Regions from separate parts of the Megasphaera sp. genome, predicted to be linked through region 4. Evidence: riboswitches for the same ligand, from Rfam matches in the RefSeq annotation. Region 4 holds a riboswitch; each other region holds the start of a gene.
The links. A riboswitch is a leader RNA that binds a small molecule or an ion and turns the genes downstream of it on or off. The one in region 4 is predicted to bind S-adenosylmethionine.

Region 1: linked by a shared signal. The riboswitch ahead of ACFWUB_RS09565 (branched-chain amino acid transport system II carrier protein) and the one ahead of ACFWUB_RS02770 (putative sulfate exporter family transporter) in region 4 are both predicted to bind S-adenosylmethionine.
Region 2: linked by a shared signal. The riboswitch ahead of ACFWUB_RS08070 (MetQ/NlpA family ABC transporter substrate-binding protein) and the one ahead of ACFWUB_RS02770 (putative sulfate exporter family transporter) in region 4 are both predicted to bind S-adenosylmethionine.
Region 3: linked by a shared signal. The riboswitch ahead of metK (methionine adenosyltransferase) and the one ahead of ACFWUB_RS02770 (putative sulfate exporter family transporter) in region 4 are both predicted to bind S-adenosylmethionine.

The regions. Positions count from the first base shown of each region.
Region 1 is NZ_CP181255.1:1,980,974-1,988,932, reverse strand. It holds gene ACFWUB_RS09575 (NAD(P)-dependent malic enzyme) at 1-83, opposite strand, end outside; gene ACFWUB_RS09570 (aldehyde dehydrogenase family protein) at 110-1,522, opposite strand; gene ACFWUB_RS09565 (branched-chain amino acid transport system II carrier protein) at 1,665-2,918, opposite strand; SAM riboswitch class I at 2,969-3,067, opposite strand; gene nth (endonuclease III) at 3,146-3,778, opposite strand; gene larE (ATP-dependent sacrificial sulfur transferase LarE) at 3,780-4,613, opposite strand; gene ACFWUB_RS09550 (ADP-ribosylglycohydrolase family protein) at 4,582-5,421, opposite strand; gene ACFWUB_RS09545 (nicotinate phosphoribosyltransferase) at 5,434-6,885, opposite strand; gene ACFWUB_RS09540 (transketolase family protein) at 7,173-7,959, opposite strand, start outside.
Region 2 is NZ_CP181255.1:1,677,737-1,685,695, forward strand. It holds gene ACFWUB_RS08055 (Fic family protein) at 1-351, opposite strand, end outside; gene speC (ornithine decarboxylase) at 745-2,904, shown strand; partial or broken gene metF (methylenetetrahydrofolate reductase [NAD(P)H]) at 3,080-3,933, opposite strand; gene ACFWUB_RS08070 (MetQ/NlpA family ABC transporter substrate-binding protein) at 3,981-4,811, opposite strand; SAM riboswitch class I at 4,918-5,011, opposite strand; gene ACFWUB_RS08075 (MetQ/NlpA family ABC transporter substrate-binding protein) at 5,045-5,845, shown strand; gene ACFWUB_RS08080 (energy-coupling factor ABC transporter ATP-binding protein) at 6,207-7,022, shown strand; gene ACFWUB_RS08085 (energy-coupling factor transporter transmembrane component T family protein) at 7,022-7,705, shown strand; gene ACFWUB_RS08090 (tryptophan transporter) at 7,718-7,959, shown strand, end outside.
Region 3 is NZ_CP181255.1:30,135-38,093, reverse strand. It holds gene priA (replication restart helicase PriA) at 1-1,318, opposite strand, end outside; gene metK (methionine adenosyltransferase) at 1,444-2,634, opposite strand; SAM riboswitch class I at 2,694-2,794, opposite strand; gene ACFWUB_RS00195 (hypothetical protein) at 2,931-4,193, shown strand; gene coaBC (bifunctional phosphopantothenoylcysteine decarboxylase/phosphopantothenate--cysteine ligase CoaBC) at 4,446-5,660, opposite strand; gene rpoZ (DNA-directed RNA polymerase subunit omega) at 5,677-5,886, opposite strand; gene gmk (guanylate kinase) at 5,902-6,516, opposite strand; gene remA (extracellular matrix/biofilm regulator RemA) at 6,524-6,820, opposite strand; gene ACFWUB_RS00170 (YicC/YloC family endoribonuclease) at 6,820-7,707, opposite strand; gene ACFWUB_RS00165 (RNA-guided endonuclease InsQ/TnpB family protein) at 7,879-7,959, opposite strand, start outside.
Region 4 is NZ_CP181255.1:563,300-571,258, forward strand. It holds gene ACFWUB_RS02760 (hypothetical protein) at 1-183, shown strand, start outside; gene ACFWUB_RS02765 (hypothetical protein) at 1,020-1,241, opposite strand; gene ACFWUB_RS02770 (putative sulfate exporter family transporter) at 1,268-2,752, opposite strand; SAM riboswitch class I at 2,856-2,958, opposite strand; gene ACFWUB_RS02775 (PPC domain-containing DNA-binding protein) at 3,106-3,555, opposite strand; gene ACFWUB_RS02780 (hypothetical protein) at 3,780-4,106, opposite strand; gene guaA (glutamine-hydrolyzing GMP synthase) at 5,028-6,563, opposite strand; gene ACFWUB_RS02790 (CBS domain-containing protein) at 6,668-7,186, opposite strand; gene ACFWUB_RS02795 (CBS domain-containing protein) at 7,206-7,676, opposite strand.

The sequences.
Region 1 (7,959 bases), 910 kb from region 4:
GTCTTGAGGACTTCCCGGGGAATGGTTTCAATAACGCCGTGTTTGCCGCGGCGGATTTTCATGGCTTCTTCATCGAAATTCATGACGCTAAAACTCCTCCTATAACTGTTTATGCATTAAAAATGGCCTGGGGTTCTGTAAATTCCAACATCCCATCTTTGCCGCCTTCACGGCCGATACCACTGTCCTTAAAGCCGCCGAAAGGCGCTGTGACGTCGCGCGGGCTGTCGTTGACGTAGACGTTGCCCGACAAAACGGCTGCTGCCACCTTCGAGGCTTCTTCCTTGTCCGGTCCCCAGACGGCAGCGTTGAGGCCATAAGGCGTATCGTTGGCAATGGCCAGGGCTTCGTCGACGGTATCATAAGCGATGACGCTGAGGACGGGGCCGAAGATTTCTTCGCGGGCAATGGTCATGTCATTGGTTACGTCCGTAAAGATGACAGGCTTGACATAGTAACCGTGGTCCGGCGCATCCGGACGGCCGCCAGCCAGAAGTGTCGCCCCTTCTTCCAGGCCCTTGGCGATGTAGGCATCGACGGTCTGCCACTGGTCATACGATGCGACAGGACCGATTTTCGTCGTTTCCAGAGCCGGGTCGCCAATAGTATATTCCGGCAGTATCTTCAGCATGAGCTGTTCAATCTGTTCCTTGTCATCCCGCGGGATGATCAGGCGCGACAGGGCCGTACAGGTCTGGCCACTGTTGAGGAAAATGGAATTGAAGCACATGCGGATAGCCTTTTCGTAGTCCGCCCCCTTCAAGAGGACGAAAGGCGACTTGCCGCCCAGTTCCATACTGATGCGCTTCATCGAAGCTAAGGCGCGCTGAGATACCTTGATGCCGGCTGCCGTCGACCCCGTAAAGGATACCATGGCGATATTCGGGTCGTCGCAGATGGCATTGCCGACCTGGCTGCCCCGGCCGGCGACGAGATTGAAGACGCCTTTGGGGAAACCGGCCTGGTCAAAGGCTTCGGCCAGGTAGTACGCCGTCACCGGCGTGTGCTGACTCGGCTTGAGGACGACTGTCGCCCCGACGAGCAAGGCCGGTACGACTTTCTGGATAATCTGCCCTAAAGGATAATTCCACGGCGTGATACAGCCGATGACACCCAAAGGCCGGCGGTAGACGACGGATTGGGACAGATGTTCGACCAGTGGCAATTCCGGTGCCAAGTCGATATACGACTGGGTCCGCACGAACTGGTAGCCAATATGGTTGGTCCTGGCAAAGGCTACAGGCGCCCCTAATTCCTTGACGACGGCGTCGACGAACTGCGGTTCCAATCTGATCATCTGGACCAGCAGGTTCTTCATGAAGGTGATGCGGTCTTCCAGCGGCATAGCCGACCAGGCCGGGAAAGCTTTGGCAGCCGCCTGGGCAGCGGCAGCGACATCATCGGCACCAGCCGCGGCGACAGTGGCGAAGATTTCTTTCGTCGCCGGATTTTCTACGTCAATATATTGGCCAGACAAGGGCGCAACCCACTGGCCATCGATATATAGTTTTTTCAAATCCATGAAATTACCCCCTTTTACTCGAGATTATTCTTTAATTATAGAGATAAGTCATTGATTATGCAAGTCGGGGAAAAAAATAGACTGCCTAAAAGGCAGTCTATTTTTAGTGGCGCCCCCTACAGACTCCATACCACAAACTATCTTATTTCGCTTCGGCTTCTACGGGTTCTGAGGCGGATACGAAATGGCCGATGATGGAGCCGCCGATGAGGCCGATGATAAAGGGGACGATCCAGCCGAAACCGTATGTGGACAGGGGCGTAGCGGCGACGATGGCTTTAGCAAAGCCCAGGCTGCTCAGACCCGGCAGGGATTCCAAAAGGGCGAAGAGCGTGACCAGGTAGACAGAGCCTTTGTAAGCACCGTTGTTGGGCATGAAGCGGCCGATGATGCCCAGGACCAGGAGGGCCAGGCACGGCGGATAGCAGACGCCGAAAATCCAGCCGATGTAGGTGACGATACCGTCGACGCCGAGGAGGGCCGTCAGGGCCGACAAGATGCAGCAGGCGACGGCGACTTGCTTATAGCTGATGCGGTTGCCCGTAGCCGTGCTGGTGAATTCGGCAACGGCGGCAATCTGACCGATGGCTGTCGTCAGGCAGGCCAGGACGACGGCGATGCCCATGGGAACCATGACCCACGTGCCGACGCGCTGGATGATGGCGACCAGGAGTTCCGCACGGCCGATGTTCTGCGCATAGTCACCGCTGACGCAGGCGCCCATGTAGAGCAGGCTGCCGTAAATGATGAGCAGCAGGACGAAGGAAACGATGCCACAGTAGATGAGCACTTTATTGCGCTGGCCGACGGTCTTATAGCCCTTGCCGTAAATGGAGCTGATGAAGACAGCTGCCATGATGAAGCTGACCAGGACGTCGCCCGTGTTATAGCCGCCGAGGAAGGCATTGACGAAGGGATGGTCCACAGCCGGAGCGACGGGTGTCCCCAGGGGATTGAAGATGCCGACGAAGGCGACGATGACCAGGATCAGGGCCAGGAGCGGCGTCAGGTATTTGCCCATGCGGTCCATGACGTTGTTCTGGTCGGCAACAAAGAAGAAGCTGATGACGAAATAGGCGATGACCAGCGGGATGAACGGTGCTGCCGGCAGGTTGCCCTGGATGCCGAGCTGGATGGCCGTCGCACACGTACGGGGAATGGAAACGAAGGTACAGACCAGCATGAGGGCTGCCAGGAGGACGTTATACGTATTCTTCCCTACCCGTTCAGTAATGGAGTGGACGTCGCCGTTGAGGCCGATGACGATGAGCGTGAAGATAGGAAGAAAAATACCCGAAAGGGTCAGGCCAGCCAGGCCGGACAGGAAATCGCTGCCGCTGTTCAAACCGAGCTGGGGCGGGAAAATCAAGATTGAATGATGTGAAAATAAGTACATAATACGCCAAAAGAAAAGAGGCGCTGCCTCCAAGCTGCGCCTCAGTCATAATGATATCTTTCAGGAATAGCCTGTAGGAATTGGCACCTTACCTTAGGCAGGTTGCCGCAACGTCATCGGGCCCGTCCCTCAGCTGCTCTCGATATAACTTATGAAATTTGTCTGTATTGGTGTTATTTTATAAAATTTTTAACGACTTGTCAATGTATTTATTTTGATTTAACGTTTTACTTCTGACAACTGGGACAAAGGTCAGCCAAAAAGCAGTTGTCGCATAAAGGCTTGCGGGCTTTGCAGACCCGGCGGCCATGCCAGATGAGCCAATGATGGGCCCGGCTCCACCATTCCTTGGGAATGGCCTTCTGCAGGCCCTTTTCGACTTCCAGCGGCGTCGTCCCTTGGGCCAGCTGCAGACGGTTGGACACGCGGAAGACGTGGGTATCGACAGCAATGGCCGGCGTATTGAACAAGATACTGACCAGGACATTGGCCGTCTTGCGGCCGACGCCGGGCAGTTTCACCAGCTCATCGAAAGTCTGCGGCACTTGGCCATGATATTTTTCACAAAGGATGGCACAGTTGGCCAGGATATTCTTGGCCTTGCTGCGATAGAGGCCGCAGGTCCGTATCTTTTCTTCCAGTCCCGCTGTCCCCAGGGTCAGCATCTTTTCCGGCGTGTTATATTCCGGGAACATGCCGGCCGTCACGATATTGACCCGTTCATCCGTACATTGGGCCGACAAGATGACGGCAATCATCAATTCAAAAGGAGAATTATAGTGCAGAGCCGGTTTCATGATACCGTACTGGTCCTGGAACCGCTGCAGCATTTCATCTTTTACTTTCTTGGAAATAGCCATATCACTTTACTTCCTCATCAGTATGGATTACGTCGTTCAGGCTGCCCATTTCATAGCCGCCCAAATCGAGGGTGACGTACGTAAAGCCCGTATCCTTGATGGCCCGGACGATTTCCTCCCGATGAGCCAGGACCGACGGGATTTCATCGACGGCGACTTCGATGCGGGCTACATCGCCGTGATAGCGGACGCGCAGGGACCCCTGGACGTAAGGCGCTACGGCGGCTTCGGCCGCATCGATCTGAGCCAGGCGGTGCGGCGTCAGTTCCACGCCATACGGGACGCGGCTGGCCAGGCAGGCAGCGCTCTGCTTATTCCAGGTCTGGAGGCCGAATTCCTTCGACAAAGCCCGGATATTCGCCTTGGCCAGGCCTGCTTCGATCATCGGGCTGCGGACGGCGTCGGATAATTCCTGCAGGGCTTTCATACCCGGCCGGTAATCACCGAGGTCATCGACATTCCCCCCGTCGACGACCCACTGATAGCCTTCGGCCTTGGCCAGGGCCACGAGCGACGTAAAGCGTATTTTCTTGCAGATATAGCAGCGATCTGGCGGATTCTGGACGAAGTCCGGGTCCTCGAATTCCGTCGAATGGGCCAGGCGGTGTTCGACGCCGATGACCTTGGCCATGGCCTTGGCATCAGCCGCTTCACTGCCCGGCAGGGTCGCCGAAACGGCCGTCACGGCCAGGACCCGGTCCCCCAGAGCCTGGTGAGCCGCATAGGTCAGGAAGGTGCTGTCGACGCCGCCGGAAAAGCCGACGACGACACTGCCCATGTCCTTTAAGATCTGCTGGAGTTTTTCATATTTCTTGCTTGTCTCTGTTGAAATCAAAAGAGTTCCCCCTCGAACCAATATAGTTTTCATAGAACTGTCGAATGACGCCCTTCATTTCTTCGTCACCGACATATGGCAGGGCCTGCTGCCACAAGGCATCGGGCACGCCATAATAGGCTTCGGCAATGCTGCCGGCAATGGCTGCCTGCGTATCCGTATCGCCGTTGAGCCAAATCGCCTTGCGGATCGTATCTTCATAGTCCGTCCCTTCCAGGAAACATTCGATGGCTTCTGGCACACTATCGTCCGTCGTGCAGGTAAAGCCATAAGACGGCCGTATCTGGGCCAGTGTCCGGGACAGATCATAGAAATGCGACCGCAGATATGCGGCAATCGCCTCTTTCTCCTTCCCCTGCCGGGCCAGGAAGATAGCCGACGCCACGGCAATGGCACCCTTGATGGCTTGGGGATGGTCATGGCTGACGACGGCTGTCAGCTCTGCCAGCGCCTGGGCTTCCTCCAGAGTATCGGCAATCCAGCCAGCCGGGCTGACGCGCATAGCCGCCCCATTGCCATAGCTGCCGTAAGCCGGTGCCTCGTCGGCCAGGAACCAGCGGCGGAACAGGCCGCCAAAACCGGCGTCGGGATATTTCCGGCACCAGTAGCGGAGCTGGCGCCGCAAGGGTTCGATATAGCCGCAGCAGGATGCCTTCCCCTCCATCAGGGCTGCCGCTACGGCTACAGTCGTCACCGTATCATCGGTAAAACGGCTGTTTTTAACGAATAAAGGAAAATCCAGGGATTCCGCGGTTTCATCGAATTCATAGATGGAGCCGGCAATATCGCCGATGATAGCTCCCTTCATGGAATCATCTCCCTAAAAGAAATGAGCCGATTCTTCTTTCAAGACTTTATCGCGCAAAGCCGACAGCTTGCTGCTGCGCTGGACCCACATTTCTTCCGGGTTGACCAGGCGCAGGTATTCGGGCCACAAAGTCTGGACCTGCTGGTCTGCATAGGCCATGATGGTTTTGAGGTCCGGTTTCTGATAGACCAGTTCGCCTTTCTGGAAAATAGGGACGAGCATCTTCTGGACACGGTAAGTCCCGCCAGGAATCGTCCGCGAGCGCCACGGTGCCTTATCGCTCTGGAGGAGCAGGTCTTTCGATTCGTCAATGCTTTCACCTTCGAGGATGATGATGTCAGCTTTCATTTTCCCCGTATCTTTATCGTAAATGCGCAGGACGTTCTTCAGGCCCGGATTGGAAATCTTTTCGGCATTGTCGCTCATCTTGATCTTCGGCACGAATTTGCCATCGTCATACTGGCCGACGAGTTTGAAGACGCCGCCCAGGGACGGACTGTCCTTGGCCGTAATCAAGTTCGTGCCGACACCCCAGGAGTTGATGGCGCAGCCCTGGGCTTTCAATTCGGAAATGAGGTTTTCATCGAGGTCATTCGAGGCCGCAATGATGGCATCTGGGAAGCCTGCATCGGCAAACATCTTATGGGCTTCTTTCGATAAATAAGCCAGGTCGCCGCTATCCAGGCGGATACCATAAGCCTTGGGCAGGGTGCCGGCAGCCTTCATTTCCTTGAAGATCGTAATGGCATCGGGGACGCCCTGTTTCAGCGTATTATATGTATCGGCCAGGAGGATGAGGTTGTTCGGGTACTGGCGGGCATAGGCGCGGAAAGCTTCCAGTTCCGACGAGAAGCTCATGACCCAGCTGTGAGCCATGGTCCCTAAGACGGGCATGCCGAATTTGGCGCCAGCCAGGACGTTGCTGGTCCCGTTAAAGCCGCCGATCATGGCCGAACGGGCGCCGTAAACACCGGCCGATTTCCCCTGGGCCCGGCGCAGGCCGAATTCCATGAGGTTGTCCTTACCAGCCACCGTCCGGACGCGGCGAGCCTTGGTGGCAATGAGGCTTTCATGGTTCATGATCATGGACATGCACGTTTCTAACAGTAAGGCTTCGTCCTTCTTGGTCTGGACGCGCAGGAGCACTTCCTGAGGAAAGGCGACGGTCCCTTCGGGCATGGCATAGATGTCGCCCGTAAAGCGCAGGTCTTTCAGGTAATCGAGGAATTTGTCCTGGAAAAAACCGGTGCTCTTCAGATAGGCCAGGTCGTCGTCACTGAAATGTATATTGTGTACATAATCGATGAGATGTTCCAACCCGGCCACGACCGTATAGCCCCCCTGGAAGGGATTGGTCCGGTAATAGCGGTCAAACACGCATTGCTGTTCGTGCTTGCCTTCAAAAAATAAGCCCTGCATCATGGTCAACTGGTACAGGTCGGTCAATAACGCTTTCGTATACAAGATAACTCGCCTCCAAAAAGTAGTTATTCCTATTATACATCAGTTAACGATAAAGGAACAACGAATTACCGATTTTGCATACATCGCAAAATTCTATACGGACTTAGCATGACAAAATAGGCTGTCGCACGTGCGACAGCCTATTTCATCGTAGGGGCCGTCCCAAAGGGCGGCCCTTTCTGGTCCATTGTTAGCGGATGGTATTAAATTTAACCTCTCCGGCCTTTCAGGCCACCTCCCCTCTCAAGGGGAGGCTGCGAGTCACGAACCACGAACCACGAGCCACTTTACTTCCTCTTCAACACGTTATGGACGGCCTGGATGACGTCGCTGGCCGAGAGATTATAGGCTTTCAGGAGGTCATCCGGTTTCCCCGATTCGCCGAAGCGGTCCTGGATGCCGACGAGTTCTACTGGGACACAGCAGTGCTGGGCCAGGGCTTCGCAGATGGCCCCTCCCAGACCGCCCATGATTTGATGTTCTTCACAGACGACGACGGCCCCCGTTTCAGCCGCACAAGTACAGACCGTATCCAGGTCCAGCGGTTTGACCGTGTGGATGTTGACGACGCGGGCCGAAATACCTTCCCGGGCCAGTTCATCCGCCGCCGTCAGGGCTTCATGGACCATGAGGCCGTTGGCGAAGAGGGTCACATCACTCCCATCCCGGAAGATGGCCGCCTTATAGAGGTCAAAAGGTGTATCCTTATCGGTGACGACGGGCGCCGGATTGCGGCCAAAGCGGACATATGACGGCCCTTTGATATCATAGACGGCCATCGTCGCCTTATACGTTTCCCACCAGTCACAAGGCGTAATGACCATCATATGGGGAATGACCCGCATGAGGGCGATGTCCTCCAGAGCCTGATGGGTAGCGCCGTCAGGGCCGACGGAAATGCCGGCATGGGCGCCGCCGAGCTTGACGTTGAGATTATTATAACAGACCGTATTGCGTATCTGTCCCCACGCCCGGCCTGTCAAAAAGACGCCGTATGTCGAAATGAAGGGGACGAAGCCCGTCAGCGACAGGCCGGCTGCCGTACCGACCAGGTCTTGTTCCGATATGCCGACA
Region 2 (7,959 bases), 1.1 Mb from region 4:
GGGGACGGAAAAAGCCATCAAGATTTCTTTCCTCGTACTGCGGACGCCTTCAATGTCATTGGTCGATTTGATTTCATCAACCAGGGACGTATGCAAAAACTGCGAGATAGCGGCCGGTGGAACTTGATGTATAATGTCAAGACAGTCCATGACTTCGCTGGCAATTTTTTCCAAGGATAAGGCGATTTCTTCGCTATAGCAGAAAAAAGCAGGATGGCTTTGCCAACGATGATACTGCTTTATCGCCAAAGGCAAATGACGGCTAAAGGGGCTGTGAAACCGTTCCTGATATACTTTTTCCCATATTTGGCTGTCTTTGTAATAGAGTGAATACAGGGATTCATATTTCATGGCAGTTACCTCAAAAAAAGCGATTTTTGCTATCTCATGATTCTGAGACCTCAAAAAATGGAAATTTTGAGGTTTCACTTTTATTATACTCGGCAATTGATAATATGACCAGTATAGAGCTCAGGTCGCAGTTCGCAAAAAAATACACGGCCAACGGCCTTGTGCGTAGGGGGCGACCTTTAACCTCTCAGACCGCCTTTGGCGGCCTGCGACCGGCGGGGCCGTCAGGCCCCATATTCGATGAACGACGAACGACCTACGATGAACGACTTTTTAGGCCCCAATGTACTGTTTGCGAAATATTTTTCTTGCTATTCATGGGGGAATTGCGTACAATAGGGCTGTATTTATTAAAATATCAATGCAAAGGAAGAGGATAGGGAGAGAAGACATATGAAACATTTGAAGATAGCTTACAGCTTTGATGTACAGTATTATTTCGTTGACAGCGACCGGGAAATCGTGCCTGTTGAGCAGACGGATTTCACCGATGTGGCCGTAGCGGTTATTTCGGACCAGGATTTTGCCTACATCGACAAGATCGATGAAACGGGATTCGGTATTCCCATCATGGTCATCATGCCGGGCGGCGAGAAGATGCCGGACCAGTATATCGACAAGGTCGATGTCGTCTTTACGGAAGAAATGGTCAATAAGAGCCGCTGTATTTCGACGGCCGAACGCCTGGCCAGCCGCTATGAACATGCTGTGCTGCCGCCGTTTTTTGCCGACCTCGTCGATTACGTCAGTGAAAAGAATACGCCTTTTGACTGCCCGGGCCATCAGGACGGCCTGTTTTTCAAGAAGCATCCGGCAGGACGCTATCTTTATGATTTCTATGGACCTCATATTTTTCAATCCGATATCTGTAATGCCGACGTGACCCTCGGTGATTTGCTCATCCACGAAGGGCCGGCTTTGGAAGCGCAGGATTTTGCAGCCGAAGTCTTCCATGCCGATAAGACCTATTTCGTCCTCAATGGCTCTTCGTCGTCCAATAAGGTCGTCACCAATGCCTTGCTGACGCCTGGCGACTTGGTTCTCTATGACCGCAACAATCACAAGTCCGTCGCTCTCGGGGCTCTCATCCAGGCCGGGGCGACGCCGGTCTATTTGGAAACGGCCCGCAATCCCTATGGCTTCATCGGCGGCATCGACGCCCACTGTTTCGATGAAACGTATCTGCGCCAGCTGGCAGCCGAACGGGCTCCGGAAAAAGCCAAGGCCAAGCGGCCTTTCCGCCTGGCTGTCATCCAGCTCGGCACTTATGACGGGACGCTGTACAATGCCCGCTACGTCGTCGACCGCATCGGCCATCTCTGCGACTACATCCTCTTTGATTCGGCCTGGGTCGGCTATGAACAGTTCATTCCCATGCTCAAGGATTGCTCGCCGCTGCTCCTCGATTTGCATGAAGACGATCCGGGCATCATGGTCGTCCAGTCGGTCCATAAGCAGCAGGCTGGTTTTTCTCAGGCTTCGCAGATCCACAAGAAGGACAACCATATCCATAACCAGCCCCGCTACTGCAACCACAAGACCTTCAACAATGCCTTTATGGCCAATGCGTCGACGAGTCCTTTTTATCCCATGTTCGCCACTATCGCTGTCAACGCCAAAATCCATGCCGGTGCGGCTGGCCGCAAGATGTGGATGGACTGCGTGAAAATGGGTATCGAAGCCCGCAAGGATATCCTGCGCCGCTGCCACTATATCCGGCCGTTCGTGGCACCGACGGTCTACGGCAAACCCTGGCAGGATGGCAATACAGATGACATGGCCAACGACCTGGCTTATTTCACCTTTGAACCGGATGCCAAGTGGCATGCTTTTGAAGGATACGGGCCGGGGCAATACCTCGTCGACCCCTGCAAATTGTTATTGACGACACCGGGCATCGACGCTGAATCGGGACAGTACGAAGATTTCGGTATCCATGCCAACATCCTGGCGACGTACCTTCGCGGTAACGGCGTCATCCCGGAAAAATGTGATTTGAATTCGATCCTCTTCCTGCTGACACCGGCTGAAAATAAGAATAAGATGCGCCTCCTCGTGTCCCAGCTGGTCCGTTTTGAACGCTTCGTCGACCACGATGTCCCCATGCAGGAAGTCCTCCTCGGCGTCTACAACTCACATCCGGACCGCTACGCCGGCTATACGATTCGCCAACTCTGTCAGGAAATGCATGATTTCTATAAGGCGCGGAACGTCAAGGACCTGCAGAAGAAACTCTTCCGTCGGGAATACTTGCCGGAATACGCCATGAATGCCCAGGATGCGCAATACGCTTTCATCCGCGGCCAGGGTGAGCTGGTGCCCCTCGATGAAATCGAAGGCCGCATCGCCCTCGAAGGCGCTCTGCCGTACCCGCCGGGCGTCCTCTGCGTCGTCCCGGGCGAACGCTGGTCCCATACGGCAGTCCAGTATTTCAAGGCCCTGGAAGAAGGCCTCAATGAATTGCCGGGCTTCGCCTCGGAAATCCAGGGCGTCTATCTGGAAAAAGAAGACGATGGACGCATCCACGCCTATGGGTATGTGCTGAAAGAGTGAAAAAAAGAGAGACTGTCGTATTAAGACAGCCTCTCTTTTTTTCACTGTAGGGGTCGCCACGTGGGCGACCCGCTAGAGATTTGGCAATGCATTCCCTGAACTTGAGACTCGCTAATGTTCTGGGACGGGCTTGCCACGTGCAAGCCCCTACTATAGAGGTGATGTACAAAGATTTCTATAACAATGTCTTTACGGCTTCGGCGATTTTTTTGGCGATGTACGGGTTATTCATGGTGTAGACGTGGATGCCGTCTACGCCGTTGGCCAGGAGGTCGGCGATCTGGTCGATGGCGTAGGCGATGCCGATGTCGCGCATGGATTCGGGAGTGTCACCGTATTTTGCAATGGCCCGCTGGAATTTGATGGGGAGTGTAGCGCCGCACATGGTGACCATGCGTTCGATTGAGCTTTATTGGTGACGGGCATGATGCCGGCTTCGATGGGGACGTTGATGCCGGCGATTTCACAGCGTTCGAGGAAGCGGTAGAAAAGGGCGTTGTCGAAGAATAGCTGAGAAATGAGCTCGCTGGCACCGGCGTCGACTTTGGTCTTCAAGTTGCGGATGTCGGCAGCCAGGGTCTTGGCTTCGGTATGGCCTTCGGGATAGCAGGCGCCGATGACGTTGAAGTCCGGTTCCTTTTCTTTGATGAAGGCTACGAGGTCGCTGGCATGTTCAAAGACGTGAGCCCGTTCGCGGCCCGGTACTTCGTCGCCGCGCAGGGCCAGGATGTTTTCGATGCCCGCTTCTTTCAATTCTTTCAAGTTCTGCAGGGCTGCTTCTTCCGTGAGGTAGATGCAGGGCATATGGGCCGCCGTTTCGCAGCCTAACTGCTTGATGTACGTAGCGACTTCGACGGTACGGTTGCCGCCCGTGCCGCCGGCGCCGCAGGTGACGCTGATGAAGTCAGGATGGAGCTGGCTCAGCTCGTCCAGGGTCGGATAGACCGTTTCGACGGGAATGTCCCGTTTCGGTGGAAAGACTTCAAAAGAAAAGACCGTTTTTTTGGCAAAAAGCTCATTCGTATGCATGTATATGAATTCCCCCTCAATATCAAACGTCAAACATCCAACTTTTATTAGAAGCTCGGCAGGATTGCGCCCTGGTATTTGTCTTCAATGAATTTCTTGACTTCCGGAGACTGGAGGGCTTTGACGAGTTTCTGGATTTCCGGACGATTTTCATCGCCTTCACGGATGACGAGGACGTTGGCGTACGGCGAATCCTTCGGTTCCAGGAAGAGAGCGTCTTTCAGCGGATTGAGGCCGGCTTCCATAGCGAAGTTGGTGTTGATCAAAGCGATGTCTACGTCATCGATGGAACGGGGAATCTGAGCGGCTTCGAGTTCGACGAACTGGAGATGCTTGTCGTTCTTTTCGACATCCTGTACGGTCGATGTGATGTTACCGCCGTCTTTCAAGCCGATGAGACCGGCACTCTGCAGGATGAGGAGGGCGCGACCGCCGTTGGTCGGGTCATTAGGAATGGCGACTTTAGCACCATCCGGCAGGTCTTTCAAATCCTTGATTTTGTGGGAATAAATGCCCATCGGTTCGACGTGGATCTTGGCGATGGCTTTCAGTTTCGTGCCGTGTTCGTTGTTGAATTTGTCGAGGTACGGCGAATGTTGGAAGAAGTTGGCATCCAGTTCCTTGTCGTTGAGGGCCAAGTTCGGTTTGACGTAATCCGTGAATTCGACGACTTTCAAGTCGACGCCTTCTTTGGCCAGGAGCGGCTTGATTTCGTTGAGGATTTCGCCGTGCGGTACGGGCGTAGCGCCGACGGTGACCGTCGTGTTCTTGGAAGACGAGCCGCTGGAAGCGGAATCACTGCCGCAGCCGGCAGCCAGGAAAGCGACGGCCAGCAGGGCCGAAGCGGCGAGAAGCGAGAGTTTCTTGAGATTTTTCATGAAGATTCCTCCTAACAAAATATAGAATAATATAGACTATCCTGTTCCGTCATTTTATCCATAAAAAAGACCTCTTTCCGAAAGAGAAAGAGGTTTGATGGCTGATTCTTTATCTCTCGGAATAATCCGCAGGAATTAGCACCGTCATCGTCGGTTGCCGGGTTTCATAGGGCCAGTCCCTCCACCACTCTGGATAAATGTCGTTCTAAAGTTGTCTTGATTCTTAGTTTATCATGGATAGGCTATTTGTCAAGGTCTATCTTAAGGGCATTGACAAAACTATACTTAATGGCCAGAGTGCCGGCAGCAGCGACAAGGAAATCAAGATCGGAGCCACAGCGGGTCCTCATGCTGAAGTCGTCGAAGCCGTGGCTAAGGAAGCGGAAAAACAGGGGATTCACATCAAGGTTGTCGAATTTTCCGACTACATTACGCCGGACAAGGCCCTGGCTGATGGAGATATTGACTTGGTCAGCTATCAGCACAAGCCATTCCTGGATAATTTCAATAAGCAGAATGGCACTGATTTAGTGCCTATCGGCAATACGATCCTCATGCGCATGGGGATTTACAGTGATAAATATAAGAGTGTCGACGCTTTGCCCGACGGTGCCGTCATTGCTATCCCCAATGACCCGACCAACGGTGGCCGCGGCTTGGCACTCCTTCAGCGGTCTGGCCTCTTGAAACTCAAGGACGGTGTCGGTTTCAAAGCTACACCGGCTGATGTTGTCGATAATCCCAAGCATTTCCAGTTCAAGGAAATCGAAGCGGCCCAGTTGCCGCGCAGCCTCGGTGATGTCGATGCCGCTGTCATCACTATGAATTACGTCATGAGCGCCGGCCTCAACGTCAAAGAACAGGGCATCTTCCTGGAACCGAAAGACGAACCGCTGGCCGTCATGGTCCTGGCTGTCCGGGCTCAGGACAAGGACAACCCGACGTACAAGAAGATTGCTGAAATCTTCCATTCCGATGCTGTCAAGAAGTTCATTGCCGATAAATACAACGGCACCATCGAACCGGCTGAATAGGCGGGCCTAAGGCTTGACAATAGGCGCGTTACAAGTATATAATAAAGCAAAATCTAAATGGATTTGTCGATGAACGAAACGAGTATATCCGATTGTGGCAGTTCCAGCGAGCCGATGGCAGTGGGAGTTCGGCACGGACCGGCGGATAGAATGGATTCGGGAGATGCGGCCTGAACGGTGACCAGTAGGGTGCGACGGTGTATTTCCACCGCTATCAAAGAAACGTGTATCGCTTATGCCGTACATGTAGAGCTGGACTCACTGAGTCAATCTGGGTGGCACCGCGGAAGAAATCAAACCTTTCGTCCCTGTATAGGGACGGAAGGTTTTTTTGTGTCTTCAAATAGAAGGGGAGAGAAAGATGCTGGAAATGAAAGATGTCAGTTTCAACTACGGCAATGGCGTGCCCGTATTGGAACATGTAAATGTACAGATCGGTGAGGGCGAATTCATCGGTCTCGGCGGCCGCAACGGCTGCGGCAAGACGACGGTGACGCGCCTGCTCATGGGGCTGGAAAAGCCCGTATCCGGGGAAATCCTGTATGACGGCAAGGTCATCAACGATGACGATGCTTCTGTGCGCAGCCATTTCATGGGCTACGTCTTCCAGCGGCCGGAACGGCAGATGTTCCGGCCGACGGTCCGTGAAGAAGTAGCCTACGGGCCGCAGCAGCTGGGCATGAGCCGCGACGAGATCCGCCAGGCCGTCGACGAAGCCCTGGCTGCAACGGAACTGACGGAACTGGCTGAAGCCTATCCGCCCAACTTGAACCGCGGCGAAAAACAGCGCGTCGCCATTGCATCAGCCATCGCCATGCATACGAAATATATCGTTCTCGATGAACCGACGAGCGGCCAGGACAGTGAAGACAAGGACCAGCTCATGGCCTTGCTGACGGACCTCAATAAAAAGGGCATGACCATCCTCATCATCAGTCATGACATGGATATTTTCGCCGAATACTGTCAGCGCGTCCTGGTCATCGGCAATCATACCAAGGCCTTCGACGGGACGCCGCAGGAACTGTTCACCCAGCGCGATGATCTATATGACCTGGGTCTGAGCCGGCCCGATGCCGTCACTTTATCCATGGCGGTTCCTGATTTTCCTTATTGTAAATCGATGAAAGAATTTACGACAGCCATGCTGGAACGGATTGGAGGTATGAAAAAATGATGAAGAATTTGGTCCCTGTTACGAAATTGATCGGCACCTTCGCCTTTTCCTTTTGGGCCCTGGTCATGCATACGACGCTGCCCCTGGTCATCTTAGTCGTCATCGAACTCATCCTCTTGGGATTATGCGGCAGCCTGTCGCGCAACCTCAAGGCCGTCTTCAGCCTGGCCGTCTTCGCCGTCTTCCTGGCTGTCGTCCAGCTCCTGGGCGGCGGGTCCCTGGAATCGGCTTATGTCACGGGCCTGCGCATGCTGGCCATGACCATCGTCTTCATCATCTTGCTGACGACGACGCGCCTGCAGGATTTGACGGCCGCCCTGGTCAAGCAGATCAAGATACCTTATGAATATGCCTTCATGTTCACGGCGGCCCTGCGCTTCGTACCCGATTTCATCGCCGAAAGCAAGGCCGTCCAGGAAGCCCAGGCCTGCCGGGGTCTGTCGACGAAGGGCAATGTCTTTAAGAAAGTCATCAATTATATGAGTGTCGTCCAGCCGCTGATGCTCAAGTCCCTGGGCCGGTCGGAAACGATGGCACTCAGTCTGGAATTACGCGGTTTCGGCAGCAACGAACACAGCTTCATGAGCAATGTCCGCCCGAAAGGCCGCGACTATGTGGGCATTGTCATCATGCTGGCCCTGAGCTGTTTTGTCGTTTACTTGCGCCTGCAAGACTTGGTTTAGGAGGGAAGAAAGATGAAAACTGTTGCAGATATTGCTAAATTAGAATTTCATCATCGTCAGGGCGGCCAGTTCCGCTGGATCACCATTACGACGCTCATGCTGGCCATCGGCACGATCCTGCACCTGGTCTCACCGAGCGTCGGCGGCGTCACGCCGAACTGGACCATCGCCACGTATTGTGTCGCCATCTGCCTGACCAAGCCGAGTTACAAGCAGGCCTTGGGCATCGGCCTGGTCGCTGCCCTGGTCAACGT
Region 3 (7,959 bases), 530 kb from region 4:
CGACGCGCTCTGTCAGCTCGACCAGGACATAATCGCCCTGCAGGGCCTTATAGTAGTCGCCCAGCGCCGGCGTGGCACTGCCAAGAATTACGGGGCAGCCGTAGTACGCAGCCCGCTGGCGGGCCACGGCGACGGCATGATAGCGCGGCGCTTCGTCCTGCTTATACGAACTGTCATGAGCTTCGTCGACGATGAACAGGCCGATGGACTGGGCCGCCGTAAAGACAGCCGACCGGGCACCGATACAGATATGACTCGTCCCGTTCTGCATACGCAGCCAGTTGTTACGCTTCTCACCCTGGGAAAGCTGGCTGTGCATGACGACGACATCGTCGCCGAAGCGGCGCAGGAAACGGCGGACGATTTGCCCGGTCAGGGCGATCTCCGGCACTAAAACGACGACCTGCCGGCCTTCTTTCAGGACCTGGCTGGCCAGCTGCATGTAGACTTCGGTCTTGCCACTGCCGGTGATGCCGTGGAGGACGTAGGTTTTTCCTTGTTCATCGCTTCCGATAACTTTAACTGCCTGTTGTTGTTCCGGTGTCAGCGTAAAGGGAGCATCGCCAGAAAGGGTCGGCAGGATATTCGTCGTCCTGGCCGGCCGCTGGCTCCAGCGGGCCAGGCCTGTCGCACAGAGACGGCGCATGAGGTCGCGGCTGTAGCCCTGGCCCTGCCAATAGGAAACGGCCCCTTCCCCCTTCTCTTTCAAGGCCTGGAGCAGTTCCTGCTGGCGCCGCCGGCCGTGGAGGATGTCTTCGTCATCATCGTGGACGAAGGAAAGCCAGTCTTCCATCTTGTCGGCAATCTGGTTCTTGTAATAAGTCCGGCTGGTCAGGACCTGGCGGGCCAGGGCCGTTTCGACGAGGTCCCTGCCGAAGCGGCGGACAAGGCTGCCCTTTTCACGGCTCCCCTTGTCGGCGACATAGGCCTGGAGCTGCCGCCCTTCAGGACTCACAGGCGCAGCCGGGCCGACGGACAAGATTTCCTGGCGGACCAGGCCCTTCTTGTCGATCATGAACAGGCGCAGGGCTTCGGAAAGGTTGCAGACATAGTAGTCGCGGATCCAGATGGCCGTGCGGATCATTTCTTCCTGGAAGCCGGTCTGCGTCGAAAGCAGGCCTTCGACGGGCTTCAGTGTGAAATCGGCCGGTTCGTCCAGCTGTTCATGGAGGGCGACGACGATGCCCTCTTCCCGGCGATGACCAAAGGGCACGAGGACGCGGCTGCCGACGCGGACGGCCAGACCATCGGGAACGGTATAGGAAAAAGTCTGCTGCAGCCGTTTCGCCGTCGTATTGATGATGATTTCAGCAATCAAAAGGACACCTCCTTTGTATGGGGCTGTCGCACTAAAAAACTACAAACTGCAAACTCAATACCCAAAAAGAGGCTGTCTTAATGGGACAGCCTCTTTTCTGGATGTTCAGTTTATCGAACCGCCTCTTATAAGCCGGCTTCTTTGCGGAGCGTTTCGGCTTTGTCTGTCTTTTCCCAAGGCAGGTCGAGGTCGTTGCGGCCGAAGTGGCCATAGGCAGCGGTCTGTTTGTAAATCGGGCGCTGCAAGTCGAGCATGGCGATGATGCCAGCCGGACGAAGGTCGAAGTTCTTTTCGATGAGTTCGACGATCTTTTCGTTCGGGACTTTGCCCGTACCGAAGGTTTCGACGTGGATGGAAACCGGGCGGGCTACGCCGATGGCATAAGCCAGCTGGATTTCGCATTTATCGGCCAGGCCGGCAGCGACGACGTTCTTGGCGACGTAACGGGCTGCATAAGCGGCCGAGCGGTCGACTTTTGTGGGGTCCTTGCCGGAGAAGGCACCGCCGCCATGACGAGCCATGCCGCCATAGGTATCGACGATGATCTTACGGCCTGTGAGGCCCGAATCGCCCTGAGGACCGCCGATGACGAAACGGCCAGTCGGGTTGATGAAGAGTTTCGTCTTGTCGTCGAACAAGCCTTCCGGCAGTTCCGGTTTGATGACGAATTCGAGGAGGTCGCTTTCGATCTGTTCGCGGCCGACTTCGGGGCTGTGCTGTGCCGAAATGACGATCGTATCGATGCGGACCGGTTTGCCGTCTTCATATTCGACAGTGACCTGGGTCTTGCCATCGGGACGGAGATAGGGCAGTGTGCCGTCTTTGCGGACTTTGGCCAGGCGGCGTGCCAGGCGGTGTGCCAGGGAAATCGGCAGCGGCATGTAGTCGTCCGTTTCATTGGTAGCATAGCCGAACATCATGCCCTGGTCGCCAGCGCCGATAGTATCGAACTTATCCGTATTGCCTTCTTTCTTTTCCAAGGCATCGTCGACGCCCATAGCGATGTCCGGGGACTGTTCGTCCAGGGAAACGAGGACGCCGCAAGTGTCGCAGTCAAAACCATATTTAGCGCGGGTATAGCCGATGTCACGAATCGTTTCGCGGACGATGTGCGGGATATCGACGTAGCACGTCGTAGAAATTTCACCGACGACATGTACCATACCAGTCGTTACCAGGGTTTCGCAGGCAACGCGAGCGTTTTTATCTTTTGCGAGAATGGCATCCAAAATGCTGTCCGAAATCTGGTCAGCCATTTTATCGGGATGGCCTTCGGTGACGGATTCGGATGTAAAGAATTCACGATTTTTTGCCATGAGTGATCCTCCTTAAAAAAAATTCCCCTCATCCATGACTTCATGAGAGGGGCTTCTAATCCCCATCTGCCAGTATATCACTGCTGGAATTAGCACCTTTCATAGCTGAAGGTTGCTGCGACATCACAGGGCCAGTCCCTCCGTCGTCTCTTGATGGTTCTTTATTTGGTTTGCTCATCCATTATAATTCAAGTCCGCCTATTTTGCAAGTGTTTTTTATGCCTAAAAAACATTGTCTACTAGACGTTGCCCTATAGGCAGGGTTATAATGGAGAAGATAGAAAGGATGATTAGATATGACCAAATTGCGGCCTAGAGATATATTCTTCAACGACCCTTATTTTGATTATGCAACCTGCAGCAAGCCCGGCGACCTGCGGCTGGCCAAGCGGGTAGAAGTATTCGGCAAATGGTACAAGACCCCGAGCCTGGTGACGACCCTTCTTTCCCAGGAACGGCTGACCTTCAGCCGCCACACCGGCACAGACCAGGAAGACGCCTTGGTACTGCGCATCTACGAACGGACGGCCGACCGGCTGCTCATCAATACGTATTATACGTCCAAACAGAACCCGGAAGAAATCTACGCCGGCACGATCCACCTCGAACGCTACGATATGGCGCAGACTATGGAATCTTTTTCCTATATGGGCATCATCGACCTGCTCATGCTCCAGACGGACAGTCAGATTCTCGGCTTGACCGACGTCTTTGAAGACGTGCAGATGGCCAAGCACGCGGCAGCCCATGCCCTGGGCATCTATCTCATGGTCATCTGCGACCAGCCCTGGTCCGACGAAGCCGTCACTGGCGGCCAGGAAACGCCGGCCATGATGATGGGCAAAGAAAAAGAAGAACTTCAGCAGCTGCGGGAAGAAAAAGCCCAGATGGACGCCGACCGGGAAGAACTCCTGCGCCTGCGCCTGGAAGCCAAGAACCGCACGGCCGTCCTTTCTGAACTGGAACGGCTGCGCCAGGAACTCGATGCGGAAAGGACGGGCCGCGAACAGGACCGCAAACAGTATGAAGACCGTATCCGCAAGCAGGAACAGTATATCGAAAAGATAAAGGAAACGGCATCCAGCCAGATTGCCGAACTCCTGGCCCTGCGCAAGGAACTCAACAAGCGCCAGGTGCGGCCGGATATGACCAAAGGCCAGGCGCCGCGGAAAGTGACGCCCCAGGAAGCGTCGCGTTCCGTCCGGGACCCGGAAGACCGCGGCCTGGACCTGCCCTCCTTCATGACCCAGCGCGATTATACGCGCCAGCTGGACCGCTTCCTCACGGGCCGTCAGATAGCCCTGGCCGGCGGCGATCCCGACTGGCAGCGCCGCATCCAGCGCCGTTTCGGTGCCGTCCTCCTCATCAGCGGCCAGCCGGGCGATGACCGGATGCTGAAAGAAGCGTCCCTCTTAGTCGTCAACCTGGAAGACGGCAAGACGCCCCTCGTCCGCTGGGCCATTACGGAAGCCAAAGAAAATAACTGCCCCATCCTCTCCGTCGGCCCGACCAACCTCAACGGCTTCGCCAAAGCCATCGTAGGGCGGGTTAGTGGTTAGTGGCTCGTGGTTCGTGATTAAAAAAACATACTATTAAGCCCGAATGGGCTATGATCGAATATCACAGCGGGACGCCTTCCAGGCGTCCCCTACGCACAAGGCCACGGGCCGTGTATTTTTTTGTGATCGGCCCATAGTTTGTAAAGATACTTTTAAAGTTAAATTCATTTGCTAACTGCTAACAGCTAGCTGCTGACTGCTAAAAAGGACTGTCGCACATGCGACAGTCCTTTTTCTGCAAACTCCCTGCTATCAACTATTCTTTTTCGCCATAATGGCAGCCGCGCGGGCTACGATGATGGCAGCGAGTTCGTCTTTATCCATTTTTTCTAATTTTTCCATAGAGCCGTCCGGGAAAAGCAGGGTGGCGATGTTGGTCGTCCCTTTGAAGCCGGCTCCTTCGGCACTGACGTCGTTGGCGACGAGCATGTCGAGGTTCTTCTTCTTGAGCTTCTTCGTGCCGTATTCGATGACATTCGTCGTTTCGGCAGCAAAGCCGACCAGGGTCTGATGGGTCTTGCGCTGGCCCAGGCCATAGAGGATATCCGGGTTCTTGGCCATTTCGATGGTCAGGGTATCGTCGTTTTTCTTGATCTTGTTTTCCGCCGGATGGGCCGAACGGTAATCGGCGACAGCTGCGGCTTTGATGACCAGGTCGCAGTCGTCATAATAGGAATCGACGGCAGCTTTCATGTCACGCGTACTGCCGACATCAATGCGGCGGGCCAGGCCTACAGGTGTCTTGAGGTTATCCGTCGTCCCGGCGACGAGGGTGACTTCAGCACCGGCCATGACGGCAGCCTTGGCGATGGCAAAGCCCATGCGGCCGCTGGAATGATTGCCGATGAAGCGGACCGGGTCGATAGGTTCCCGCGTGCCGCCAGCCGTGACGATGACCTTTTTCCCTTTCAGGAGGTCATTGCGGCAGGCCAGGAGCTCGATGTAGTCGACGATGGTATCCGGTTCGGGCAGGCGGCCGACGCCGTCGATGCCGCAGGCCAGATGACCGCTGTCGGGAGCGATGAAATGATAGCCGAATTTCTTCAGCTTGGCCATATTGTCCTGAGTAATGGGGTTGAGATACATGTTGGTATTCATAGCCGGTGCGATGAGGACCGGTGCCGTCGTAGCCATGACCGTCGTCGACAGCATGTCGTCGGCAATGCCGTTGGCGATCTTGCCAATGATGTCGGCCGTCGCCGGTGCGATGACGAAGACGTCGGCCCAGCGGGCCAGGGCGATGTGTTCTACGTTGAATTCAGGCACATCGTCGAACATGGATACGGCAACGGGATTGCCGGAAATTTCCCGCATCGTCAAGGGCGTAATCAGTTTCGTCGCATGGTCGGTCATGATGCATTTGACTTCGGCCCCCCGCTTGCGGAGCTGACTGGCAATAGAAGCTGCCTTGAAGGCCGCAATGCCGCCAGTGATTCCTAAGACAATCTTTTTCTTTTCCAAGCTCATGGAAAACACCTCCGTGTTATTTAATGCCGTCACGCGGTGCTTCATACGTGATCTTGCCCTGGTCGATTTCTTCCATGGCAATGGAAACTACTTTCGTCGTATCGACGTCGACGAGGGGTTCGTCGCCATCGGTAAGCTGGCGGGCCCGTTTGGCAGCCAGCGTAACCAGCGTATATTTGCTGTCCACTTTAGTCATCAGGGATTCAAGAGTCGGTTTAATTAACATAGTTCATCTCTCCTATTATTTGTACAATTCTTTCGTATGGGCGATGCGATGGGCATTGCGCGTCACTTTACACTGTTCGGCTTTCAAGATAGAAGCCGCTTCGTCGACGGCCTTATCCAAATCGTCGTTGACGATGACATAATCATAGCGGTCGATCCAGTCCAGTTCTTCCCGGGCCTTGGCCAGGCGGCCGGCGATGACGTCGTCCGAATCGGTCTGGCGGCCGCGGAGGCGTTTTTCCAACACAGCCCGGCTGGGCGGTACGATGTAGATGAAGACGCCCTGGGGATACCGTTCTTTGACCTGCATGGCTCCCTGGATGTCGATTTCCAGCATGACATGCTTGCCTTCTTCCAACATCTGGTAGACGTACTTCTTGGGCGTGCCGTAGTAATGGTCGTAGACCTTGGCGTGTTCCAGGAAGGCATCTTCTGCCAGGAGCTGTTCGAACCGCGCGTTATCGGCAAAATAATAATTGACGCCGTCTACTTCCCCGGGCCGGGGGTCACGGGTCGTCATAGAAATGGAATACTGGATATTGGGGAACTGTTCCCGCAGAGCAGAACAGATAGTCCCCTTGCCGGCTCCGGACGGGCCGGACACGACGATGAGCAATCCGGAATCATTCATAGCATTACTACTCCTTTTCTGTTTCCCCGTCGTCAGCGGCATCTTCCCAGAAGGAATCGCTGCCGGCGGGAACGATGCGGTGAGAAATCGTCTCGGGCTGCAAGGCCGACAAGATGATCCAGCCGTTGTCCATGACCAGGACCGACCGGGTCTTGCGGCCAAAAGTCGCATCGATGAGGGTATTCCCATCACGGGCATCCTGGACGAGGCGCTTGATGGGCGCCGACTCAGGACTGATGATGGCCACGACTTTGTCGCCCATGACGACATTGCCGAAGCCGATATTTAATAAGTTGAAATTCATCATTCGATATTCTGCACCTGTTCGCGTATCTTTTCGATTTCATTCTTGAGCTGCAGGACCGCTTCGGTCACGGCCAGGTCGCCGGCCTTGGAGCCGATGGTGTTGGTCTCGCGGTTCATTTCCTGGATGAGGAAATCGAGCTTGCGCCCTACTTCGCCGGGACTTTGCAGCATGGCGTGCAGCTGGTTCAAGTGGCTGCGGAAGCGAACGACTTCTTCGGTGAAATCGACTTTATCCGAATAGATGGCCACTTCCTGCAAGAGCCGGTCTTCATCGGGAACGGCGGACTGGACCTTATCCATGAGGGCCAGGATTTTCTTTTCCAGCCGTTCTTCATAGGCCTGGACGATGATTTCCTTGCGGCTGGCAATGGATTCGACGAGGGCTGCCATCTTGTCGGCCCGGCTGAGGAGATCCCGGCTGATATTGGCCCCTTCCCGTTCGCGCATGGCGACCATGCTGTCCAAGGCCCCCTGCAGGGCGGCTTCAAAAGGCGGCCAGCTGGCATCAGCATCGATGGCCGGCGGCGTCTGGACGAACCAGTCCTTGGTCAGGGACGTCACATCGCCGAGGGTCACGGCCTTGCCTTCAAAGAAACGGTCGTTCACGTCCTGCAAGGCCGTCTTGACGGCGCCTAAGGCAGCGTGGTCGACGCGGACATCCGGTGCCGCCGGGTCCAGGTCCTGAACGGTGACGAAGACGTCGACTTTGCCCCGCTTGAGGATGGCCTTGATGCCATTGCGCAACCGGTCTTCCAGGGCCAGATAAGCATGAGGCATGCGGATATTCAATTCCAAAAAACGTTGGTTCACAGCGCGCATTTCAAGAGTGACAGCCAGTTTCCCGTCGTTGCCGGAACCGCTGCCAAAACCAGTCATACTTCGCATTTACGAACCCCCTTATTAGTCTATTCAATATCCCATTATACCCTAAACGGCTTAATTTTTGCAATATTTTACCACAAATTAAGCAATTGAACCTCTCCCGCTTATAGAAGCAGGAGATTCTTGAGAAGGTTGCTGTTTAAGTTTCCTCCTGAAATCAGGATAGCCTTATTCTCAAAGGGCTGTCCAAAAGCCCCTTACACAGTCCCTCGAAATCGAAGTTCTGCTTACTTTTACGGAGATGTTGGCGGCGCC
Region 4 (7,959 bases):
GCCGCAGCCAACAAAAATGGCGACAGCCTCTTCCTGATCCAGGGCCGTAACGAAAACAAAGGCGAATTCTGGAACGACGACAAGACCCTTCTCTTAGGCAAAAAGACGCATCCTACCTGTCCGATAAAGCCACCAAAGCCGAAACAGAACTCGAACAAGGAAAAACCATCGTCCAAGTATTGAAAGACAATACGAAATTAAAAGACAAATATCAGGGATATAAGACGCGGTAAAATCTGATTATCTCCTCAAAAAAAGGACTAGCACATGATATGGTCGAAACCTTCATGCGCTAGTCCTTTTAACTTTGATAGAGGCCTGACGGCCGGGCGTAAAGTCGTTCATCGAATTTTGGGGCCGACGGCCCCGCCGGTCGCAGACCGCAGTTCGCAGGCCGCCTCAGAGTCAAATGCCGCCTTGCGGCAACATATTTAGAATAACGACATCGCCTCGAGTGACCCTCGGCTCGTAAAAAATGCCCCGTCTGGGACCTTCGTTCATTTCTATCGCCTGATTGCGATTCCGTAGGGGACGTCCCAAAGGGCGTACCGCCGCGACTTGTGTGAATAGCCGGTGCCATGACAGATGCTCGTGGCTCGTAAAAGCCTGCCATTATACTCAGATGGGCTGTGATGAAATCTCGCAACGGGCCGCACAAGGCTCCCTTTATAGGGGAGCTGGCCGCCAAAGGCGGTCTGAGAGGTTAAAGGTCGGCCCCTATGAATGCCCCGATTGGGGCTATTTTTGCAATCTGCTACCTGCGACCAGCGCGCTTCGTTTATTTCATGAGTTTATCACGGCATAGCCGCAGCTGAATCCGAGGAAAGCAAAAAGAGGCTGTCGCATTAAGATAGCCTCTTTTTGAGTATTAAGTTTGCAGTTTTTAGTTTTTAGTGAATGGTTTTAAATTTAAAGCTATTTTCTACAAACTACAAGCTTCGTACTACAAACTTTAAAGAGAAAGGGGCTTCGCATGATGGCAGAAACCTTCGTGCGACAGCCCTTTTCCATAATAAGCCTCAGCCGAAGACTTCAAAGATGACGATGAACAAGGCCATCAGTCCCAGGCCCAATCCCAGGGAATAGGCACAGAGTTTTTTTTCGATGGGCTGCAAGGGGAAATATTCGTCTGCATCCCGTTCGAGCTGTCCCGTATGGGTCGCAGCGTCTGTCGGGGTTACGGTTTGGTTGTAGTAATATTCGTCAGCCGTCGATGCGGCAGAAGTGATTCGCGATGCCATAGCAATTAATCCTTTCTATGATGAAGTTATAATGTCGGCGGAACAATGCCGTGATAGAAGATGTAAGAAATGAACAGGCCGACCCAGATGATGAAGCCGACGAGGGCTACGGCATAGACGCCGATGACACGGCCCAGGCCGGATTTCCAGAGCTTGCGGACATTCGTGACCAGGCCGATAGAGAAGAAGCAGAGGCCAAAGAAGACGGCCCGCAGGAGGTTAGCCTGTCCGGCGCCGGCTTTCGCAGCGTCGACGATGCCCGGCTGCAGCCAGCCAGCTGCAAAAATGACGACCAGGGCCAGGACGAAACCGATGATGAATTTCGGGAAGCGTTCCCAGATTTCCCGTTTGGAAACCTTGCCAGCCCCGGATGCGACGGCTGCCCGCGGGTCATTGAGATGGTAAATGGACCAGACGATAGCCAAGATGAAGGACCAGACGCCGATGAAAACGTCGATGAAGACCTTGGACGTCGTCGCAGCCATGAGGATCCAGCCTTCCTGGTAATTGACGCCGAATTGCTGGAGCGCACTGTTGCGGATGAGCGTATCTGCGATTGCCCCGGATGCGACGGCACCGCCATCACTCTTGATGACCAGGCCCAGCCAGGACCCGGCGACCATCGGTTCACTGGGCAGGAAATAAGCAGCTGCAAAGGGCAGGATGAGCAATTCTACGGCAACGAAGACGATGATGACCGATGCCAGGATAGTCGGGATGATCTGGCGCGCCTTGATGGCACTGCCCGTAGCAATCGCTGCGGCGACACCACAGATGGAAATGCCCGACGCCATGGGAGCTGCCCATTCCGGCGTGAATTTAAAGAATTTCCGGGCCACGAAATAGACGATAGGCCAGTAAATCAGGTAGGCTTCGACGACGGCGCACATGCCGCGGACGATGACCGTACCGGCCAGCCCCAGGGCACTGATGGCCTGGATGCCGATATTCATGCCCAAAATGACGATGCCCGTCTTGATGTACCATTCCGGTTTGGCAGCATCAGATAAGAAACGCGTCACTTTCGGGAAAAAATTACCGATGACCAGCCCGGCCAGCAGGGCAATGACAAAGCCCAATTCGCCAAGACTCAAGGACCAGCCGATGTTAAAAGCTTCCCGCTTATTCGGCGTCGCTGCCAGATAAGCATAATTGCCGATGACCGTCGCCGCCATGGTGATCCAGTAAATCACGGTATAACCGGCGACGAATTTCTTGACCTTCGTCCCCATGAAATACGCACCGATAGACGTTACGACCAGGGTAAATACATACGTCGCCACTAACGACCCGATACTGCCGAGCCAGGCAAACCCTTTCGACCCCGGCCCGACCGCCTTGGACGGGTCGATCCAGACACCGAACTTAGCAGCCCAGCCGAGCAAATCGATGTGCCAGATCTGTCCGGCACCGAGGACGACGATAAATAATCCGAGCCATACGGCCCACCAGTCTTCGCTTCGCAACAGGCCCGACCGGTTGACGGCCTGTGCAGATACTTCGTTACTCATACGAACACCCCTTTTACAAAATAAATAAAGACGTGCCGATGACAAAGCCATAAAAAAAGCGCGCCATCAGCTACAGATGACGCGCAAAATCCCTTCCATTTCTCGCTCATCTGCCGGGAAAACTCCCGCTGGAATTGGCACCTTCCGTCCCCACGGAGGTTGCCGCAGCATCATAGGGCCAGTCCCTCAACTGCTCTGGATGATTGATATTCATTCATCAAACATATAAAATGTTTACCCAAATAGTACACTATTAGGTATGTTCTGTCAATCCTTTCATTTGAAAATAAAGTATAAAGTGAAAAGATCCTCAGAAGTGCCGACCAATCGGGAGATACAAGACAGTGGCCAGCTTAATCCGTTTCTGGCCCGAAATCCCAAAAGCCGGTCCCCGTTTCTGGGTCATATTTCCGCCGAATCCGTCCTTCTATAACGGGGCGCAATTCGATTTCTGCCGTGTACAGTACCTCTATCGATTTGATGTGCCCTGCCGCAACATGATGTTCCCCATCCTGTTTATAAGAAAAAGCAGCGTGAGTATGATGAAAATAAGTTCCATCATCATCGCTGACGATATTGCCTGTCAACGAAACCAGCTCCAGCATCCCCTTCAGCTCTTGAACTTCAAAACTGCCCGTTTCTGGGATGAACGTCTGTATTTCTGCCGAACGGCACCCGCCGATGCCCGAAAAAATGGCCGATGCAATCTGTTCTTTCTGACAGATTCCCAGAATCGTGCTGATGATTTCATCCCCCTTATCCATCCGGATATAATAAGTTTCACCAAATTTGCGATAATCCATACGTCATGCCTCCTGTAATATCATAACCTACTGCCACTGTAAGACCGGCACCAGAAAAGAGACTTGTTAGTTCGTTTGTAGAGTACCCTCTCTATTGATCCATATAGGCTGTAATCGAAACGATTTTACCATTCTCCACACCAAAGCTCAATCCACACATTCCCGAAGGATGAGTGAAAATAAGTAATTTCTTCATAATAACGCCCTTCCCGTTTCACAAGCGCTTACAATTTTCCAAGAGTCTTCAACGCATAGAAACCACAGCTAGCCAATTGTTCCATGTGAGATTGTTGTTGCAAGCCGAATTCCCATTGATGCCACTGGTCTTCGCTTTCAAGTTTCCAAAAACCTAAGTCCGAATGAGGCCTATTGTCATAAACAAAAGTATACGCCGTACCGTCATCATCAATAACGTTGATTGCTGAACGGCTATAAGATTGAACCATCCCAAGATTAACAGCAGAGCTTTCATCTGCATAAAAGGCAAACACTGTATTTCCTATCAATAAAGTTCCAGTAAGTAGCAACATACTTACAATTCGTTTCATCATATGCCTCATCCTCCTTAAAAAGACTTACCTCTCAATCTCAATATATGCTATATAGATTCTACAAAAAACTTATAAAGTCCTGCAAAGGAAATTTGTAAATTCAGAATTAATGACACATCATGTGATTCGTGATTCATAAAGACCTGCCATTATATCAGAACAGGCTACGGTAAAATCTCACAGCGGGCCGCCCTGTCCGGGTCGGCGCCTACGCACAAGGCCGTTGGCCGTGTATATTTTGTATCCGGTGAACGTTGTTTCCATTTATCGCCTGGCTGCGATTCTGTAGGGGGCGTCCTGATAAAGGCGGACAGCTACAGCTGTCCGTTTTGGCAACCGTCCTGCGCCTTCTTATGGTCGGCGCCTGACGGGCCAAAAAGGCCGCGTGAATTTTGTGCATAGCCGGAATTTATAACGAATGGCACATGGTCGTAATACAATCATAAGTTCGTCGCGGCGAAGCCGCATCGTAGGGGCTCACACGTGGTGAGCCCGCGTGAATCCTGTACGTAGCCGTAATTTATGACGAGTGGCACATGTTCGTAATACGATTTGAGTATCTCGCGGCGAAGCCGCATATGAAACCGAGGAAAAACACGCAGCTCGGTGTTCGTGATTCGTAAAGGCTCTCCATAATGTCAGAACAAGGTGTTGTTAAATATCGCAGCAGGCCGCCCTGTCCGGGTCGGCTCCTACGCACAAGGCCGTTGGCCGTGTATATTTTTACATTGCAAATCTACTCGGCTTTTGTAACCGCTTTTGTTTTATACGTATAAAAATGCACATTTTTTGTTCGAGAAATTTGGCAAAAATAGGCCCTAAAAAAGGTTTTTTAAATTTTTCTGGTACACTTTTGGAACTTTTGAAAAAAAGAAAGCCTCACAAACGGCTTGGTTAAGCGATTTGTGAGGCAATTTGCAACTATTCCCATTCAATCGTTGCGGGTGGTTTACTGGTGATGTCGTACACGATGCGGTTGATGTGGTCTACTTCGTTTACGATGCGGCTGGAAATTTTATCGAGGACGTCGTATGGGATACGCGCCCAGTCAGCCGTCATGAAGTCGGTCGTGGTGACGCCGCGCAGGGCCAAGGTGTAGTCATAGGTACGGAAGTCGCCCATGACGCCGACAGAGTGGTTATTGGTCAGGACGGCGAAGTACTGGTTGATATCGCGCTGCATGCCGGCATTGGTGATTTCTTCGCGGAAGATGGCATCGGCATCGCGGAGGATGGCCAGTTTTTCTTTGGTGATTTCACCCATGACGCGGATAGCCAGGCCCGGTCCCGGGAAAGGCTGGCGCCATACGAGGTATTCTGGCAAGCCCAGTTCGGCACCGAGTTCGCGGACTTCGTCTTTGAAGAGGTTGCGGAGCGGTTCGATGAGGCCTTTGAAATCGACGACAGCCGGAAGTCCGCCTACGTTGTGATGGCTCTTGATGACGGCTGCATCGCCGGCACCGGATTCAATGACGTCGGGATAAATGGTCCCCTGGGCCAGGAAATCGACGGAACCGATTTTACGGCCTTCATCTTCAAAGACGCGGATGAATTCTTCGCCGATGATTTTCCGTTTCCGTTCAGGGTCGCTGACGCCTTCGAGTTTCTTCAGGAAGCGTTCCGACGCATCGACGCGGATGAAGTTCATGCCGCTGTCCTTGAAGGCCGCTTCGACTTCGTCGCCTTCGTTCTTGCGGAGCAGGCCGTGGTCGACGAAGATACAGGTCAGCTGGCTGCCGACGGCTTTGGAGATGAGGGCTGCTGCGACAGAGCTGTCGACGCCGCCGGAAAGGGCCAGGACGACTTTGCCGTCGCCGACGGTTTCTTTGATATTGGCAATAGCCGTCTTGGCATAGTTGGCCATAGTCCACGAACCGGTGCAGCCGCAGACTTCAAAGAGGAAGTTATGGAGCATTTCCTTGCCGTGTTCCGTATGGAGCACTTCCGGATGGTACTGCATGGCATAGAGCTTCTTAGCCGGGTTCTGCATGGCAGCGACCGGGCAGTTGGCCGTGTGGGCTACGATTTCAAAGCCTTCCGGGATGGAAGCGACGTAGTCCTGATGGCTCATCCAGACGATTTCTTTTTCCTGCAGGCCTTTGAACAAAGGCGAAGCCGTATTGACATCGATTTCGGTCTTGCCGAATTCGCGCATGTCGGCGTGTTTGACTTCGCCGCCTAAGGTCTGGGCCATGAACTGCATGCCATAGCAGAGGCCGAGGACGGGGATGCCGAGATGGAAGACTTCTTCTTCGATCTTCGGCGCATTATCTTCATAGACGCTGCCAGGACCACCGGTAAAGATGATGCCCTGGGGCTGAAGTTCTTTAATCTTTGCAACTGCTTTGTGATACGGGTATACTTCACAGTATACGTGGTTTTCACGGACGCGCCGTGCAATGAGCTGGTTATACTGACCACCAAAATCGACAACGATGACGAGTTCTTTGGTATCCATTAAGTGCCTCCTCGTGAAATACTTTCTGCGGCAGCGGCCGCTGCCTAAATCATTCGATTATAATATTATAGCACACGAGGCAGAGAGTGACTAGTCACAAAGGTCTAATACTTCCATTCCCGGTACAAATCTTTGAGGATGCAGGCCCGGGTGATCATGCCGACGACGCGCTTGTTGTCCACGACAGGAAGAACCTTCAAGTGTTCCAGGATCATGACGGCTGCGACCTGTTCGACATCGGCCTTGGGCGTCGCGATCATGACGTTCTTGGTCATCAATTTTTCGCAGGGCTGATCCAGGAGGTTCTTGAATTCCTTGGCGTATTTGCCGACGCGGCTGGTATAAATTTTGGTGCCGATGAAGGGCAGGCGCGGAATGTGTGGCTTCGAACTGCGGTACATGAGGTCGGCGCTGGAAATGAGGCCGATGAGGTGGTCTTCTTCATCGACGACGGGCACAGCCAGCAGGCGATGCTTGATGAAGATGCGGAAGACGTCGCGGATGGGAATATCCGGTGTCACCGAGACGAAAACCTTTTCCATGACATCTTTGACGCGGACGACAGGGCGTTCCGCTTCCTTGTCTTCGCCCGGTCCCGGACCTTTATTGATGTTTTCAGCCATTGTCTATTCCCCCTTTCCCCTAGTCGTCGCCGTATTCACGGTACAATTCATCGAGGATGTTGCCGCGGGTGACGATGCCGACGATGTGCTTTTCTTTAACAATAGGAATGACCTTCAGATGTTCGGCCACCATGACGCCGGCGATCTGTTCGACTTCCGCATCCGGTGCGGCAATGATGACGTCTTTGGTCATCATATCTTTCGCCGTGCAGGCCATGAGTTTCTTGAATCCCTTGTCGTATTCGCTGATGCCGTTATAATAAATGCTGGCTCCCAAAAGATTGACATAGTGAGGGACATGAGGTTTGACCTTCTTGTAGAGCAAATCCGCATCGGTGACGATGCCGGCGAGCTCATCTTTTTCATTGATGATGGGAATGGCCGTAATGTGGTTCTTGACGAACATGTTGACCAAATCGAAGACCGACGTTTCCGGCGTTGCCGTAACGAAATTCTTTTCCATAATATCCGATGCCGTACGTTTAGACATAGTTATCACTCCTTTTCCTTATATTATAAGTATTAGACATGAGACCCCCGATTTCCTGCTTGGGAGGTAAAAAAAGCGCTGTCGCATGAAGACAGCGCTTTTTTACGTTGGTCGTAGGTCGTTCATCGTTTGTCGTACGGGATGAAAAATATCAACCTATCACGATGAATGATGAACTACGAACGAAAAAATTTTAAGTCTAAAGGATTTTGCATGATAGCAGAAGCCTTCATGCGACAGTCCCTTTTAGTTGTTAGTGGTTAGCGGATGGTTTTAAATTTAA